DNA from 2 places in the Vibrio rhizosphaerae genome. Region 1 is predicted to be linked to the other one. Evidence: predicted binding sites of a transcription regulator. Region 1 holds the regulator's gene; the other holds the start of a gene.
What was found. Region 1 encodes PurR, which represses purine synthesis genes. Its sites were predicted from a motif close to TNANGNAAACGTTTNCNTNA; they were not measured.
Positions count from the first base shown of each region.

Region 1 (8,087 bases):
GAAGTAATCGTTCATCGATTGACGCAAACGCTGGCTAAAAGCACGGTTCTGGTCCATATCAATCGCAGTTCGAATAAACTTATGAACATGACGATCATAGCCGATCCATAAGTCAATCGCCTGCTGGCCCCAACTGATAATTCGGTCTAGTTTAATCTGCAACTGAAACAAAGTTTCTTCGATAAAATCCAGTTCAGATTCACCATAAACGCATTCCTGAATATCGAGAATCTGCGTTTGCATTTCATCCCCCGCAGCCTGCAGGGTGTCTTGTAACTCTTTAAGGGTTGATGACGTTTCTGATAAAAGAGATTCACAATTCTGAATCGCATCTCGCCAGTCTTTGTTCAACAACTGAGCAATCTGTTCTTTGACTTCTTGCTGCTGTTCATCCATGACTCGCTGGTTGAGATCGATTTGATCAAAAATCTCACCCACAGAATACTTCAAAACACCATATACATTTTTCTGCCAGTGAGACGCTGTGCCACCTTTCTCAGCCGCTTCTTTCGCCTTTGCCATTTCATCGGCAACAATTGATAGCTGAATCGATAGCTTTAATTTAGAAAATTCGCGATGGCGCAGATAATAATCCGTAATACCAATCGCTAATGGGGATAATCGATAGATGCTCGCCCCGTCGGTCACTTCACTGGTAAAACGCCGGAGTAACCGCTGGTGAACTAAATCATTGATCGCATTATTAGCCCGAAAAGCGGACGCTTCTCCGGTCTCATCGAATAATCGAGTGACGATTGCAAATGCATCATGTAATTCCCCTTCCCCGAGTTCATCATCAAATCGATCCCGACTCAATACAGCAATCGCAATCAAAAATGCGAGTCGCTCCGTATCCAGGTTGAGAGACAAGTCATGATGCCTGACCCATCCAACCAATTCATCAATTGGTTGTACTTCGGCTTGTTGCGCCAATTCGTCTATCATTGTTTCCATCATTTTTACTTTTTTCTGGCCCATACATGAATATAGCGGCCCAGAGATAAATAAGGCTCTTGACGGCATAACTGCCTTTCAAGTGCCAGTACATCTTCTTCGCTGTACTCACCCATGTTCTGGCGATTACCAATGTAATCGCTGAACGAGCGAATTCCGCTTTTGCCCTCAATACTGAATCCACAAGCTTCTATCCATTGATAGACCGCTTCTGGATTCAGTCCTTTTTGCGGCTGCAACTTAAACCGTTTGCGATACGGCATGCCATCCAACACATGAGGAATGTTGCCGCAAATCACATTTTTCAGCACCAATCCGTGATGATTGTAAAACATGATGGACGCAACGCCACCGACCCTGACCTGAGCCAATAATTTTTCCAGCGCATCTTTCGGATCAGCCAGCCACTCCATCACCGCATGAAACATCAAAAAGTCAACCGGAGCGGTGATGTGCTGTTGCATATCCTGTACTGCCGCATGGACAAAGCGATACTGCGTAAGCAGACCATTTTTTTCAATATCGGTGTACGCCAACTGCAACATTTCAGAAGAAAGATCACATAATGTCACCTGATGTCCCTGTCTCGCGAGCCGCTGCGATAGCTGTGCCAGACCACCACCGGCATCCAGCACCGAAAGTGGGAATGCTTCCGGAGAAAATGATGTTAAAATAGTTTGAATATCTTCCCACACAATGGTCTGACGAATCATACCTTTGTCAGAGCCGTATATATTTTTTGCAAATTTGTGGGCAATATCGTCGAAATTGCGATCTTCAGTCACAGTAGCTTGAGTTATCATAACGAATCGTGCTGCTATTCTGTCATAGGAATGGCAGGAATAAAGAGGATTATTCGTTTTTAATCTCAATTGCTGTTTTTTCGGACTATTTCTTATATGTTTGAGCTTAAAAAAATCATATCTGCATTAATGATGCCCCTTCCCGCCTTGCTCATCATCGGTTTTATCGGACTGATGATGATTATGTTTTCAACAAAAAGGAAAACCGGTTGCCTGATTGTTCTGTTCTCTTACACATTACTGTTTTTAGCGTCATTCCAGCCTGTTTCTGACCGCCTTCTTGCCCCGCTGGAACGCAAATATTCAGCCTTTTTACCTGTAGAGGGTAGCATTGACTACATCATGGTTCTTGGCAGCGGTCATGTTGTCGATGATCAACTCCCGCCGACCTCTCAACTCAGTCGTTCCGCTCTCATGCGACTGACGGAAGGTATCCGGATTATGCGGATGTATCCGGGATCTCGTTTGATTCTTTCCGGATATGCCGGCGGTACCCGGTTTAGTCATGCCAGAATGCTGGCAAGAGTTGCTCTGTCACTCGGTGTAGCAAAATCCGATATCGTGTTACTGGAAAGTGCCAAAGATACCTGGGAAGAAGCTCAGCTAGCCGCAAGTTTTGTCGGACCGCGAAAACTAGTGCTCGTCACCTCTGCCAGTCATATGGATCGTGCATTACATGAGTTCCAGTCTGCTGGCCTCAACCCGATCCCTGCCCCAACCAATTATCTGTCTTATAAAAATATAGCGCAGCCTTGGATAAAATATGCGCCGAAAGCCATTTATCTCGAACAGACAGAAAGATATTGGTATGAAACATTGGGGAAATTCTGGCACTACTTGAAAAACTGGGTCGCGAATCAGGAAGCAACCGTTGCCGAACCGGCGAAACAGAAGCTTTAGCATGCATGATTTCATCATACAGTCTCAATTCATGGCAAAGACCAGCGGACGAGCAGAAGAGTGCCTCATTTTGATTGCTATTCCTGAACCGGCAGTCTAAAATTCGCGGTTAAGCATATTTTAGACCGACAAAAACCGCTAAATTTAGCGGTTTTTGTCCTTATTGGCGAATAACCTCAAGATGCTTTCGCGACGGGTTATCCAATGACGAAGTATAGATAAAATCTTCATCACTATTCTTTCAATTGTAATTTGCTCCGGACTGCTGGATCTTCAGCATAAGCGACAGGACAATACCTATGGCTACGATAAAAGACGTTGCCCGCTTGGCGGGAGTTTCAACAACAACTGTTTCACACGTAATTAACAAAACTCGGTTTGTGGCAGAAACGACTCAGGAAAAAGTCATGGAAGCCGTGAAAACACTCAACTATGCACCCAGTGCTGTCGCCCGGAGTTTGAAATGTAACTCAACGCGAACCATCGGGATGTTAGTGACTCAATCAACCAATCCCTTCTTCTCTGAAGTCATTGATGGTGTTGAAAGCTATTGTTACCGACAAGGCTACACGCTGATTTTGTGTAATACCGGTGGCCTGTATGAGAAGCAACGTGATTATATTCGGATGCTGGCTGAGAAACGAGTCGATGGGATGTTAGTGATGTGTTCCGATCTGACCGCCGAACTTTTAGATATGCTGGAAGCTTATAATGATATTCCCAAAGTCATTATGGACTGGGGGCCGGAGAGCTCTCAAGCGGATAAAATTATCGATAATTCAGAAGAAGGCGGCTACCTTGCAACCAAGTATCTGCTTGATAAAGGTCATCGCAAAATTGCCTGTTTGAGTGGACAGTTGTCAAAAGCGGCTTGCCTGGAGCGGATTCAAGGGTTCCGTAGAGCAATGGCTGAAGTGGGAGTGACACCCAATGAAGACTGGATTCTGGAAGGCAACTTTGAGTGTGATACTGCCGTTTTAGCCGCTGATAAAATCATTGCAATGGATGAACAACCGACAGCTGTTTTTTGCTTTAATGACACAATGGCTTTAGGGCTGATGAGTCGCTTACAGCAGAGAGGTATAAAGGTCCCGGATGATATATCGGTCATTGGTTATGATAACATTGAGATCTCAGAATATTTTTCTCCACCGCTGACAACCATTCACCAGCCGAAACGCCGGGTCGGAAAAAACGCTTTCGAAATCCTATTGGAACGGATCAAAAGTAAGGAACATGAACGCAGAACGTTTGAAATGCATCCTGAAATTGTAGAACGCAACACCGTTAAGGATTTAAACAAAAATTAACACCTAATTGACATTTCGTTGGAGGGAGGTCATTCCTCCAACCACTTTCTTTCTATTGATAACATTTATTAATTGGACTAGAATCACACATTGTGGAGTAGGCATTTCGATGGTTACTCCATAATTCCGTACTGGAAAAGTGTCACGCACAGGGCAAACCATCTGAAAAGATGGGACGCAAAGCCTCCGGCCTAAACCATGAAAATGATAGGTAGCGGGGTTACCGATGGCAAAAATGCATTTCACATTCGTCAATCTTTGACGTTTTGTTAACATACTTTCTGCATTCTTTTGCTAAATTCTCGGACCTGATTTTGGTGGCGTATTCATTTAAAAATACACCGAGACGTAAAGCATGGACAAACCAATTCTTAAAGATTCAATGCGGCTTTTTGAACAACTAGGCCGTGTCAAATCACGCTCAATGTTCGGCGGGTTTGGTATTTTCGTAAACGACATTATGTTTGCACTTGTCGTTCAAGACAAACTTCATATACGGGCAGACAATCACTCACTGGAGACGTTTAAAGCAAAAGGGTTTGAACCTTATGTGTATACAAAACGTGGTTTTCCGGTTGTGACCAAGTATTTTGCGCTTCCTGCAGACTACTGGAATGATGTAGATACAATTTTCAACATTGCAAAGCAAGCCTACTTAAATGCGAAAGATGAAAAAACGACGCATGTAGAGGCAAAACCGCAGCGATTGAAAGATCTGCCTAATCTTCGCTTGGCAACCGAACGGATGCTACGCAAAGCTGGAATTAATTCTGTTGAAGAACTTCATCAAAAAGGATCTCTCAGCGCATATAAAGCGATTCTAAGCTCTCATCCTTCAACACAACCGCCACTAGAGCTCTTATGGGCATTAGAGGGTGCAATTGAAGGAAAACACTGGTCTGTAATTTCTCAGGCAAGACGTGATGAGCTGGCTCAGCAAATTTAATTGAACGATCAAACTTTCCACTATCGTATACATGTTTCACCGTATACAACCCCATTTGATCGTCGAGTCAAAACCAACAAAGCACCGTTCGCGGTGCTTTGTTTTTTCTCAATTACTTATGATTATCCACGAATCATAATCAGTATATGCGTTAGTAGCCCATTAATGCGGCCTCATACATCCTGACATACTGCTCGGCAGAATCTTCCCAACGAAAATCTTGCAGCATCGCACGCAACTGCATATCGAGCTTTTTCTCCGGTTGCTGCAAATAAAACAGCAGTGCCCGCTGCATACAGATAAGTAATGCTTCCGGTGTCGGTTCCATAAAACTGAACCCCGTTGCTTTATCGGGAAAATGGTCGTAGTCCAAAACAGTATCTTTGAGGCCACCGACTTCCCGAACAATCGGCAGCGTACCATAAGCCATACTATAAATCTGATTTAACCCACACGCTTCAAACTCAGAAGGCATCAAAAAGAAATCTGCCGCAGCTTCGACTAAATGCGCAAAGCGGTTACTGTAAGCATCAACAAATGCAAATTTATGCGATGACGTCGCGGAAATTTGATGCAGCCGATTCGCAATTTCCGGCTCCCCTGTCCCGACAATAACCAGTTGTACGTCATTGCGTAAGAACTGTTCCAGAATCGGCAGCAGATAGTGAAACCCTTTTTGATAGGTCAAACGACAGACCATCCCAAAGACGGGAATATCTCGGATGGGTAATAATAACTCTTCCTGTAACTGACGTTTGCAGGTTGCTTTCCCTTCTTTTAACGAATCGGGCTCATTGGTATAGTTGCGCGGAATGTAACGGTCAATTCTCGGGTTCCATTCTGAATAGTCACAACCATTCAGAATCCCGAACAAGTCTCTCTCACGGCGCACAAAATCATCAACTAATCCGTGAGCACCTAGTGGTGTCAGTAGCTCTGCAGCATAATGAGGACTCACCGCATTAATCTTATCTGCATACGCAATGCCAATTCTGAGCACACTCACATAACCGTGTCCATACTGTAGAGATGTCATGCCACTTAAATGTAATTCAGGGATAATGTCTAATTCATCATAAGAAAAGACCCCTTTAAACAGCGCATTATGGATGGTCAAAACACTCTTCATCCGCTGAAAATATGGGTCATTGGCATAACGCGTTTTCAATAGAAAAGGAATGAAGCCGGTATGCCAGTCATTGGTATGAATAATGTCAGGCTGAATACCTAATTTCGGCAAAACATCCAGCGTCGCAGCAGAAAAAAATCCAAACCGTTCACCGTTATCGGCATATGCCCGGTTATGTTCGGAATATAGCTCCGGTCGATCAAAATATTGATCACAGTCGATCAAGTAAATTTCAACACCATCTCGCTCAAACTTTCGGACTTGATACGCGGTATGAGGCCAGTGAGACAATTCTGTCTCCAGAATCACAGCGGTATCAGCCTTATCCGGTACGAGACGATAGCCCGGCAACACAATTCTTACGCGATGTCCCATCCCATTCAAAGCAGTCGGAAGCGCTTTGGCGACATCAGCTAACCCACCGCTTTTTACAATCCCTTCAACTTCTGAAACGGTAAACCATACATCGATTTGTTCCATGTTAGAATCCAACTTTCATTCCTTTTGCTATCACCACAATGCCCCCCTCAGAGACATAGAATCGTTTCCTATCCAATTCTAAGTCTTCACCAATCACCGTACCGGGGGCAATTTCAACATGCTTATCAATAATCGTCCGTTTTATTGTACAACCAGCACCAATCTTGCCATCACCTAAAATAACAGATTCACTGATATGAGACCCAGCAGCAATGTTACTCCGATAACCCAGAATGGATTTAAAAATCGTCGCACCTTGAATATAACTCCCCCCGGAGACCAGACTATCGGTAATCTTGACACGACGATCATCGGCATCCACAAACGTTGCCGGCGGTAGCGGCGGATAATAGGTATGCAGCGGCCAACTTCGATTGTACAGTGAAAACAAGGGGTCATTATTCAGTAAATCCATATTGGCAGCCCAATAAGAATCAATTGTCCCGACATCCCGCCAGTAGGTTGCTTTTTTCTCGCCTTTGATTTTATTGGTCGAGAAGTCGTAAACATAGACATGCCCTTCAGGGAAAAGTTTGGGAATAATATCTTTTCCGAAATCATGACTGGAATGTTCATTGGCTGCATCTTTTTTCAATTCATCGCACAGCACATCGGCATCAAAAATATAGTTTCCCATCGAAATCAGTGCCCACTCCGGCTCTCCGGGAATCGACTTCGGTTTGTCCGGCTTCTCTTCAAAACCAATCATCTTGCCGTTGCGATCAACTTCAATTACACCAAACTGGGATGCGTCCTTGATTGGCATTCGTAAGGCAGAGACGGTCAAATGAGCTTCTGTTTGTTTATGGAAATCCAGCATCTGACGCACATCCATTTTGTAGATATGATCCGATCCGAATATACAAACATAATCAGGTGAGGCCAGCTCGATGAAACGAACATTTTGATAGATAGCATCGGCGGTTCCTTCATACCAACGTTTTCCATCTCTCATCTGAGCGGGAATAACATCAATGAATCGATCCGTAATACCGGACACATTCCAACCTTTTTTCAGGTGAACATAAAGTGATTGAGATTTGAATTGAGTCAATACATAAATACGCATCAGATCGGCATTGACAAAGTTGTTCAGCGCAAAGTCAATCAACCGATAGCTTCCTCCGAACGGAACTGCGGGTTTACTTCTACCTTCGGTTAAAGGTCTCAGCCGAGAGCCTTCACCACCAGCTAAGATCATACTCAATACACCAGCCATGATTGAAACTCCATATTACCTTTTTATAATCTGCTACGACCTAGTGCCATAGGCCCTTTCTTACCTTTGATGTCTCAACATTATGTCACAAAAATTTAATGCAACACGTTGTTTATAACTTATCGGGATTACCACAGAATACAAAATTGAAACGTCAAACTAGTGAAGCACCTATCGCTTAGCGTCTCTAACTCCCAAGCTAGTTCACAGAAAGCAAAAAAAGTAAGAATATTATGAGCATCATGCTACAGCGCAGATCAAGGGATGATATGAGATCATCACAAAAAACCTCCCTACCGATCTCAATACTGCCAGAACAAACCAACATCACCAGCAGTACAATTAA
Region 1 is NZ_AP024903.1:2,048,011-2,056,097, forward strand. Features, by position in the region: gene mukF (chromosome partition protein MukF) at 1-945, opposite strand, end outside; gene cmoM (tRNA uridine 5-oxyacetic acid(34) methyltransferase CmoM) at 960-1,757, opposite strand; gene elyC (envelope biogenesis factor ElyC) at 1,827-2,657, shown strand; gene purR (HTH-type transcriptional repressor PurR) at 2,957-3,967, shown strand; cyclic di-GMP riboswitch class I at 4,110-4,195, shown strand; gene OCV37_RS08755 (TfoX/Sxy family DNA transformation protein) at 4,323-4,913, shown strand; gene glgA (glycogen synthase GlgA) at 5,065-6,522, opposite strand; gene glgC (glucose-1-phosphate adenylyltransferase) at 6,524-7,741, opposite strand.

Region 2 (8,087 bases), 990 kb from region 1:
CTTGCAAACCAAATTCACCGGCAAGATATTGTTCAACGATACCGGGCAGCTGAGAACGGCCTTTCACGCCGCCAAATGCGCTGCCGCGCCATACCCGGCCTGTCACCAGCTGGAATGGGCGTGTGGAGATTTCTTGTCCTGCACCGGCGACACCGATAATCACGGATTCTCCCCAGCCTTTATGACAGCACTCCAGTGCCTGACGCATCACATTGACATTACCGATACACTCGAACGAAAAGTCCACGCCGCCGTCGGTCATTTCAACAATCACTTCTTGAATCGGTTTGTCGAATTTTTGAGGATTAATACAATCGGTCGCGCCCAGTTGTTGTGCGAGTTCAAATTTCTTCTCGTTAATATCGATACCGATAATCCGGCTGGCACCGACCATTTTTGCGCCGATAATCGCGGATAGACCAATCCCGCCCAGTCCGAAAATTGCGACGGTGTCACCTTTTTGAACCTTGGCCGTATTGATTACTGCGCCCATACCGGTGGTCACGCCACATCCGAGCAAACAAACCTCTTCCAGTGGCGCTGATTTGTTGACTTTCGCCAGCGAGATTTCCGGTAAGACGGTGTATTCAGAGAATGTCGAACATCCCATGTAGTGATAAATTGGCTCGCCGTCTTTATAGAAACGGGTTGTACCATCGGGCATCAAACCTTTGCCCTGTGTTTCACGCACAGCCTGACACAGGTTTGTTTTGCCGGAAGTACAAAACTTACACTCTCCGCATTCCGCGGTATACAGTGGAATGACATGATCTCCCACTTCAACACTGGTCACGCCTTCGCCAACCATTTCAACAATACCGCCACCTTCATGGCCAAGAATAGACGGGAATATGCCTTCTGGATCTTCACCGGACAGTGTGAATGCATCTGTGTGACAGACACCGCTTGCCACGATACGTACCAGAACCTCACCGGCTTTGGGGTACATGACATCGACTTCTTCAATGCTGAGTGGCTGGTTCGGCCCCCAGGCAACGGCCGCTTTGGACTTGATAAATTTCTGCTCTGACATGTTCTTCCTTTCCTGTCTCTCAGGTGATTGGGATCGTGTGATAAATCACGGTGAAATTGAGTATAGTTCTTTTCTTATATTTTATAATCAAGTAAAAAAGAGAATGACTTTTACAATATGGTAATAATAAATCATGGCAATATGGGATGGTGTCAGCGAATTTGTCGCCGTTGCTGAGACGGAAAGTTTTACCCGGGCGGCACAGAAACTTACGACATCGGTGGCTAATGTCAGTCGTCGAGTGGCAGCGTTAGAAGAACGTCTGGCGATTAAACTGTTGCTGCGTACAACCCGCAAGGTGTCATTGACAGAAGCGGGGCAGGTTTATTACCAACAATGTAAACAGTTAGTGGAAGGTCTGGAACATGCCGAACGGACCGTGACGCAAATGCAGCAGATGCCGATCGGGCGATTGAAAGTAACGGCTCCCGTGACCTACGGAGAGCAGAAAATTGCTCCATTGTTGCATGACTTTTTGCAACGTTACCCGAAACTGGAGTTGGAACTGGTACTGACCAACCGGCAGCTGGACTTGATTGAGAACGGGGTTGATCTGGCGATTCGACTCGGACAATTACATGACTCCAGCTTTGTCGTCAGGAAGTTAAGTCCCCGGCGGCTGCATGTCTGTGCGGCACCGGCATATCTGGCGCAATATGGCGAGCCGTACACATTAACGGAATTGTCTAAACATCAGTGTCTGGTCGGAACTTATGATCACTGGCGTTTCAAAGATCATCATCATGCCCGTTCGCTGGGTATCCGGGGACGAATCCGTTGTAATAGTGGTGTGGTGTTACTGGATGCGGCATTAAAAGGGATGGGGCTTGCTCAGTTACCGGATTATTATGTGGCACCTTATCTTGCCAGTGGTCAATTGGTTGAAGTCTTGGCCCGTTATCGGGATGACCGGGAAGGTGTCTGGGCGCTGTATCCGCAAAACCGACATATTTCACCGAAGGTCCGTTTACTGTCTGACTATCTTTATGAAGCGCTCTCAGAAAAGCCGGGACACGGTTAATATCAACGTGAAACATCCCGCGCCGATTCGGGTATAATGCGCGACAAGAGTAAATGTAAAAAATAGAGGATTCATGCAGACGCAACATTTTTCTGCTGACGATGAACGGTTTATGCGCCGGGCGATCCAACTGGCACATCAAGCGGAACTGGAAGGGGAAGTCCCGGTCGGTGCCGTACTGGTCAAAGACGGGCAGATTATTGCAGAAGGTTGGAATCGGTCAATCACCACGCATGATGCAACAGCGCATGCGGAAATTCAGGTTTTGCGTCAAGCCGGGCAAGTGTTGGAAAACTACCGGCTGGTGGATTCAACTCTGTATGTCACGCTGGAGCCTTGCCCGATGTGTGCCGGGGCGTTATTACACAGTCGGGTGAAACGGATTGTGTTTGGCGCATCGGACTTGAAAGCCGGTGCAGCAGGCACGGTGATGAACCTGTTTGAAAGTGATGCCGCTTACCATTATGCGCAGATAGAACCGGGGTTACTTGAAACGGAATGTCGCGAGCAGTTACAGTGCTTTTTCCGGCGGCGTCGGCAGGAGATCAAAGATCAGAAGCGTCAGCAACGGGAGAATGACCAATCCGGTGAGCCGTCAGTCTGAACCGGGATATCAGCCGGGTGTACCGATATGGGGTGTGCATCGGTGTACCGAATTCGGTGACATCAGTAACAAGTATTGCTTGTGAAACATTACCTGTAAAAAAATAGTCTCTGTAAAAAATAGTCTCTGTGAAAAAGTAGTCTCTGTAAGAAAGGAATGCTGGGGAAAATGACACAAGTAAAGCGACAAAAGCAGAAGTAAACGGATGATAATGACGGGGCTTCTGCGGGGAGCTTAAAGCGAGGGAAGTCGTTGGGAGAGTGTGCTGTCTCCTTCTGATTATTCTGGGAAGGAGACCTCTGTGGTTACTCGGTATAATTACTCGATATGATGACGATATTCCCGGTGTGGGATACGGATTCAGGCTTGTGAGTCAATCCACTCAGGCTGCCTGATGCGTAAAAGCCCGGTGACGAGCAAAAATTTTCTTTTTATTGTTAGCTAACTTACGTTTGCGGTGAATCGCTGCTGTTGTCCGCCATAAATGCTTGGACTTCATTCGTCTTTTCAGCATGGATTACCTCCTTTCAAAAATACCAATAAATAGTCAGTACAATCTCTTCTTGATAGCCTTCAATCGGCTTCAAGAATCAGACAATTGTCTTTTACAGATGTATTATGACCGGAAGATGAACCCGACGAACGTCGGGTATTCCTGAGGGCTGTTGACTTTAACATTAAGAAAATTACATCACGAAAAAGCAACAGCTCCTAATATGTAAGGGTTTCCATACCAAAAATCAAGCCTTGAATCCGGTTATTGTGTCGCGGTCTCACTGGTATCGTCGGTTGTGGCTGTATTTTCATCGGATTCTATATCTTCAGCCGCACTATCTTGCTCTGTGGCTTCGTCTGCATCAGGGATCATCGCCTGAATGACGGTCAGATCATCGACACTGGTACTATCGCTATCGGCCACTGTTTTGGCGTTGATGTGTCCGATCATACTCTGATAGTAGCGGCGGATATTTTCGACATACGCGAGCGCTTCATCTCCCCGGGCGTAACCATAACGGGTCTGGCTGAAATAACGGCGCTTTCTCAACAGAGGAAGGCGATCTTTCACATCTCCCCATGCATTTGGATCACCGCCTTGCTGTTTGGTCAGGTGACGTGCATCCATCATGTGTCCGTACCCCATATTATAAGAGGCCAAAGCGAACCAGATCTTCTCATGATCGGGAATGGAATCCGGCACGCGGCTGACCATTCGGCGCAGATATCTGACACCCCCTCGGATCGACTGTTCCGGACTGAGCCGGTTGGTGATCCCAACGGATTTTGCGGTCGTCAGGGTGAGCATCATCATACCCCGGACGCCGGTTGGTGACTTGGCTCTTGGGTTCCAGTGCGACTCCTGATACGACAATGCAGCGATGAGACGCCAGTCGAATTCACCTGAATATTTTTGAAATAGCGGGGTCCATTGGGGAAGTCTGCTGTCCAGTGCCCGGATAAAGGCTCTGGTATCGACATAGTCAAATGTCCCGACATGACCGATATATTTTTCTTCCAGTGAAGCGATTGTACCGGCTTGTTTCTGATTACCGAAAAATTCAATCATCAGTGCATAGAGACTTTCATCATCCGAACGACGAATGAACCAAGAGATCGGCTGATCATCGGTAATCTCAAATGCGGTGGCTAAATCGGGATAGATTCGTTGTGCAAGAGAGATTTCAACGGAGTCAGCGATCGTGAACATCAATTCTCCCTGAGAGACTTCTTTGAGCAAATCATGAACATCTGAATCCGATTCAATCTGGAACTGAAACTGAGGATATTTCTTTTTGAGTCGTGTCAGCGTCTGCTCAAAATGAGAATCATCAACAACATTTAATACTTTATCTTGTTCAGGGGTATTTAAGAGTTCTTGTTGTTTCTGAATCAATTGAGACATATTACGCGGGTGCCACTGTCCCTGACGATAGACGACTTGTTGGCTGACATAGTAATAAGCAGGGCCGGGGCGGAATTTCTGGATGCGTTGAGTATTTTGGATTTGACCGGCGGCAATGATATCGACTTCTCCTTTTTCCAAAGCAGGAAAAAGCGACGCCACACGATAAACGGGTTTCATTTCCAGTTTGACACCGAGGGATTTGGCAAATTCGCGTGCCAGTTCATAATCCATCCCCGATGGCCCTTCCGGCCCGATAAAATAGGAAAGCTGATTGTTGAGGGTCCCGACACGTAACACGCCTCGCTCACGGATCTGGTCGAGTTCACTTTTCGGTTTAGAGTCAATCTGACAGCCGCTGAGTAAAGTTACCATGAATACAAAAGCGAGGATGTTACGGGCCTGACGTTGGAATATTCGGATCATGTACAGCTTATCTCTTCTCATCATGATGCTTTTATATCAAAGCGCCACCGAATCGCAACTTTTTGATGTATAAAATGGTAAATTATGTCGTTGTGAATAAGATGAAAGCGAGAGATTTCAAAATTCATGAAAAAAATGACGCAAACGGTTGCGTTTGGTGTTACATCACAAAAATAATTCCTTTATAATGCGCCGCACAATGTCGTTAAAATTGGTATGCATTCAACTCTTTTCAATTTAATTGCTTGAATTTATTCCAATACTATCTTAACCAACAGCAACAGAGACCTAAGCACATGAGAATTTTCCGTGGCTCCCCAGCGCTTTCTGAATTCCGGGTAAACAAACTTCTTGAACGGTGTCGCGAACTGCGCTTACCCGTGACTGGTATTTACGCAGAATTCATGCACTTTGCTGATCTGACCGCCGATTTGGATCGTCAAGAAACAGAGAAGTTAGAAAAATTGCTGACTTATGGCCCGACCATTGAAGAGCATCAGCCAGAAGGTTTATTGTTGCTGGTTACGCCGCGTCCGGGCACGATTTCCCCATGGTCATCGAAGTCGAGCGATATTGCACATAACTGCGGCCTTGAGAAAGTCAAACGTTTGGAACGGGGTACGGCTTACTATATTGAGTCCTCGGCAACCTTGACTGAAGCAGAGCAAAGCACACTGAAAGCATTACTTCATGACCGCATGATGGAAGTTGTGTTTACCGATTTGGAATCGGCTGCTCAGCTATTTCATAGTGCGACTCCGGCACCGGTCACAGCCGTTGATGTCTTGGGCGGCGGGCGCAAAGCTCTGGCTGAGGCCAATCTGACTTTAGGACTGGCACTGGCTGAAGATGAAATCGACTATCTGGTCGAGAACTTCACCAAACTGGGGCGTAATCCAAATGATATTGAGCTGATGATGTTTGCTCAGGCAAACTCAGAACATTGTCGGCATAAAATCTTTAACGCGGACTGGACGATTGATGGCGTTCAACAAGAAAAGTCCCTGTTTAAGATGATTAAAAATACTTATGAAACGACTCCCGATTATGTTTTGTCGGCATACAAAGATAATGCCGCAGTCATGACCGGCTCTAAAGTCGGACGTTTCTTCCCTGATCCGCAGACCCGCCAGTACACCTATCATACCGAGGATACCCATATCCTGATGAAGGTGGAGACCCATAACCACCCGACCGCTATCTCACCTTGGCCCGGAGCCTCGACCGGAAGCGGCGGTGAAATTCGTGATGAGGGCGCAACCGGGATTGGCGGGAAACCCAAAGCCGGTCTGGTTGGCTTTACCGTCTCTAACTTGCGTATTCCGCATTTTGAACAGCCGTGGGAGACCGATTTCGGTAAACCGGGCCGGATCGTCAATGCACTGGATATTATGATTGAAGGCCCATTGGGCGGCGCGGCATTTAACAATGAATTCGGTCGTCCGAATTTGTTGGGCTATTTCCGGACCTATGAAGAGAAAGTGACGTCTCACGCCGGTGAAGAAATCCGGGGTTACCATAAGCCGATTATGATTGCCGGTGGGATGGGGAACATTCGCGAAGACCATATCCAGAAGAAAGAGATTCCGGTCGGAGCCAGTCTGATTGTGTTGGGTGGCCCGGCAATGAACATTGGTTTGGGCGGCGGCGCTGCCTCTTCGATGGCGTCCGGTCAGTCGGCTGAAGATCTCGACTTTGCGTCGGTGCAGCGGGAAAACCCTGAAATGGAACGCCGCTGTCAGGAAGTGATTGACCGCTGTTGGCAGTTGGGTGAGAACAACCCGATTGCCTTTATCCATGATGTCGGTGCCGGTGGTATTTCAAATGCGTTGCCGGAGCTGGTCAATGACGGAGAGCGTGGTGGTAAATTCCAGCTACGTGATGTGCCGAATGATGAGCCGGGGATGAGCCCGCTGGAAATCTGGTGTAATGAATCGCAAGAGCGTTATGTGCTGGCGGTTGCGCCTGAGCATATGGAAGCCTTTGATGCAATCTGTCGCCGTGAACGTGCCCCTTATGCGGTGGTCGGTGTCGCGACGGAAGAACGTCACCTGACACTGGAAGATTCACATTTTAACAACACGCCAATTGATATGCCGATGGATATTCTGTTGGGTAAACCGCCGAAAATGCATCGCGAAGCCACCACGCTGAAAGTGCAGGGGACGGCACTGGATCGCAGTGGTATCGAGTTGAATGAAGCGGTTGAGCGTGTGTTGCGTCTCCCTGCCGTGGCTGAAAAAACCTTCCTGATTACCATTGGGGATCGTTCGGTTACCGGCATGGTGGCACGCGATCAGATGGTCGGCCCGTGGCAAGTTCCGGTTGCCAACTGTGCGGTTACCACCGCCAGCTTTGATACCTATTGTGGCGAAGCGATGTCGATGGGCGAACGGACACCGGTGGCATTGCTTGATTTTGCTGCCTCTGCGCGTCTGGCCGTGGCGGAGTCGCTGACCAATATTGCGGCGACCGACATTGGCGACCTGAAACATATTAAATTATCGGCCAACTGGATGTCTCCGGCAGGCCACCCGGGCGAAGACGCGGGTTTGTATGAAGCCGTGAAAGCGGTCGGCGAAGAATTATGTCCGGCCCTTGGCCTGACCATCCCGGTCGGTAAAGACTCTATGTCGATGAAGACCAAGTGGGATGAGGCCAACGGTGAACAAAAAGAAGTCACGTCACCTTTGTCACTGATTATTACCGCGTTTGCCCGGGTTGAAGATGTGCGTAAGACGGTGACGCCACAATTGCGCACCGATCTGGGAGAGACGCGACTGATTGCGATTGATCTGGGCAACGGGAAAAATCGCCTCGGTGCAACAGCATTAGCGCAGGTATACAAACAGTTAGGTGACCAACCGGCTGACGTGGATGATGCGCAACAACTGAAACGTTTCTTTGATGCGATTCAGGCTTTGGTTCGGATGAACAAACTGATGGCATACCACGATAAAGGGGATGGCGGTCTGTTTGTGACGCTGGCAGAAATGGCATTTGCCGGCCACTGCGGCGTCAATGTTGATATTACCGCGCTGGGCGATGATGTCCTTTCGGTGCTGTTTAACGAAGAACTGGGCGCAGTGATTCAGGTACATGA
Region 2 is NZ_AP024903.1:1,053,080-1,061,166, forward strand. Features, by position in the region: gene OCV37_RS04505 (S-(hydroxymethyl)glutathione dehydrogenase/class III alcohol dehydrogenase) at 1-1,033, opposite strand, end outside; gene OCV37_RS04510 (LysR family transcriptional regulator) at 1,167-2,054, shown strand; gene tadA (tRNA adenosine(34) deaminase TadA) at 2,128-2,658, shown strand; gene OCV37_RS04520 (hypothetical protein) at 3,041-3,172, opposite strand; gene mltF (membrane-bound lytic murein transglycosylase MltF) at 3,416-4,984, opposite strand; gene purL (phosphoribosylformylglycinamidine synthase) at 5,281-8,087, shown strand, end outside.
Region 2: purL (phosphoribosylformylglycinamidine synthase) is a predicted target of PurR. The motif match lies at 5,121-5,140, and genes of this name have one in related genera.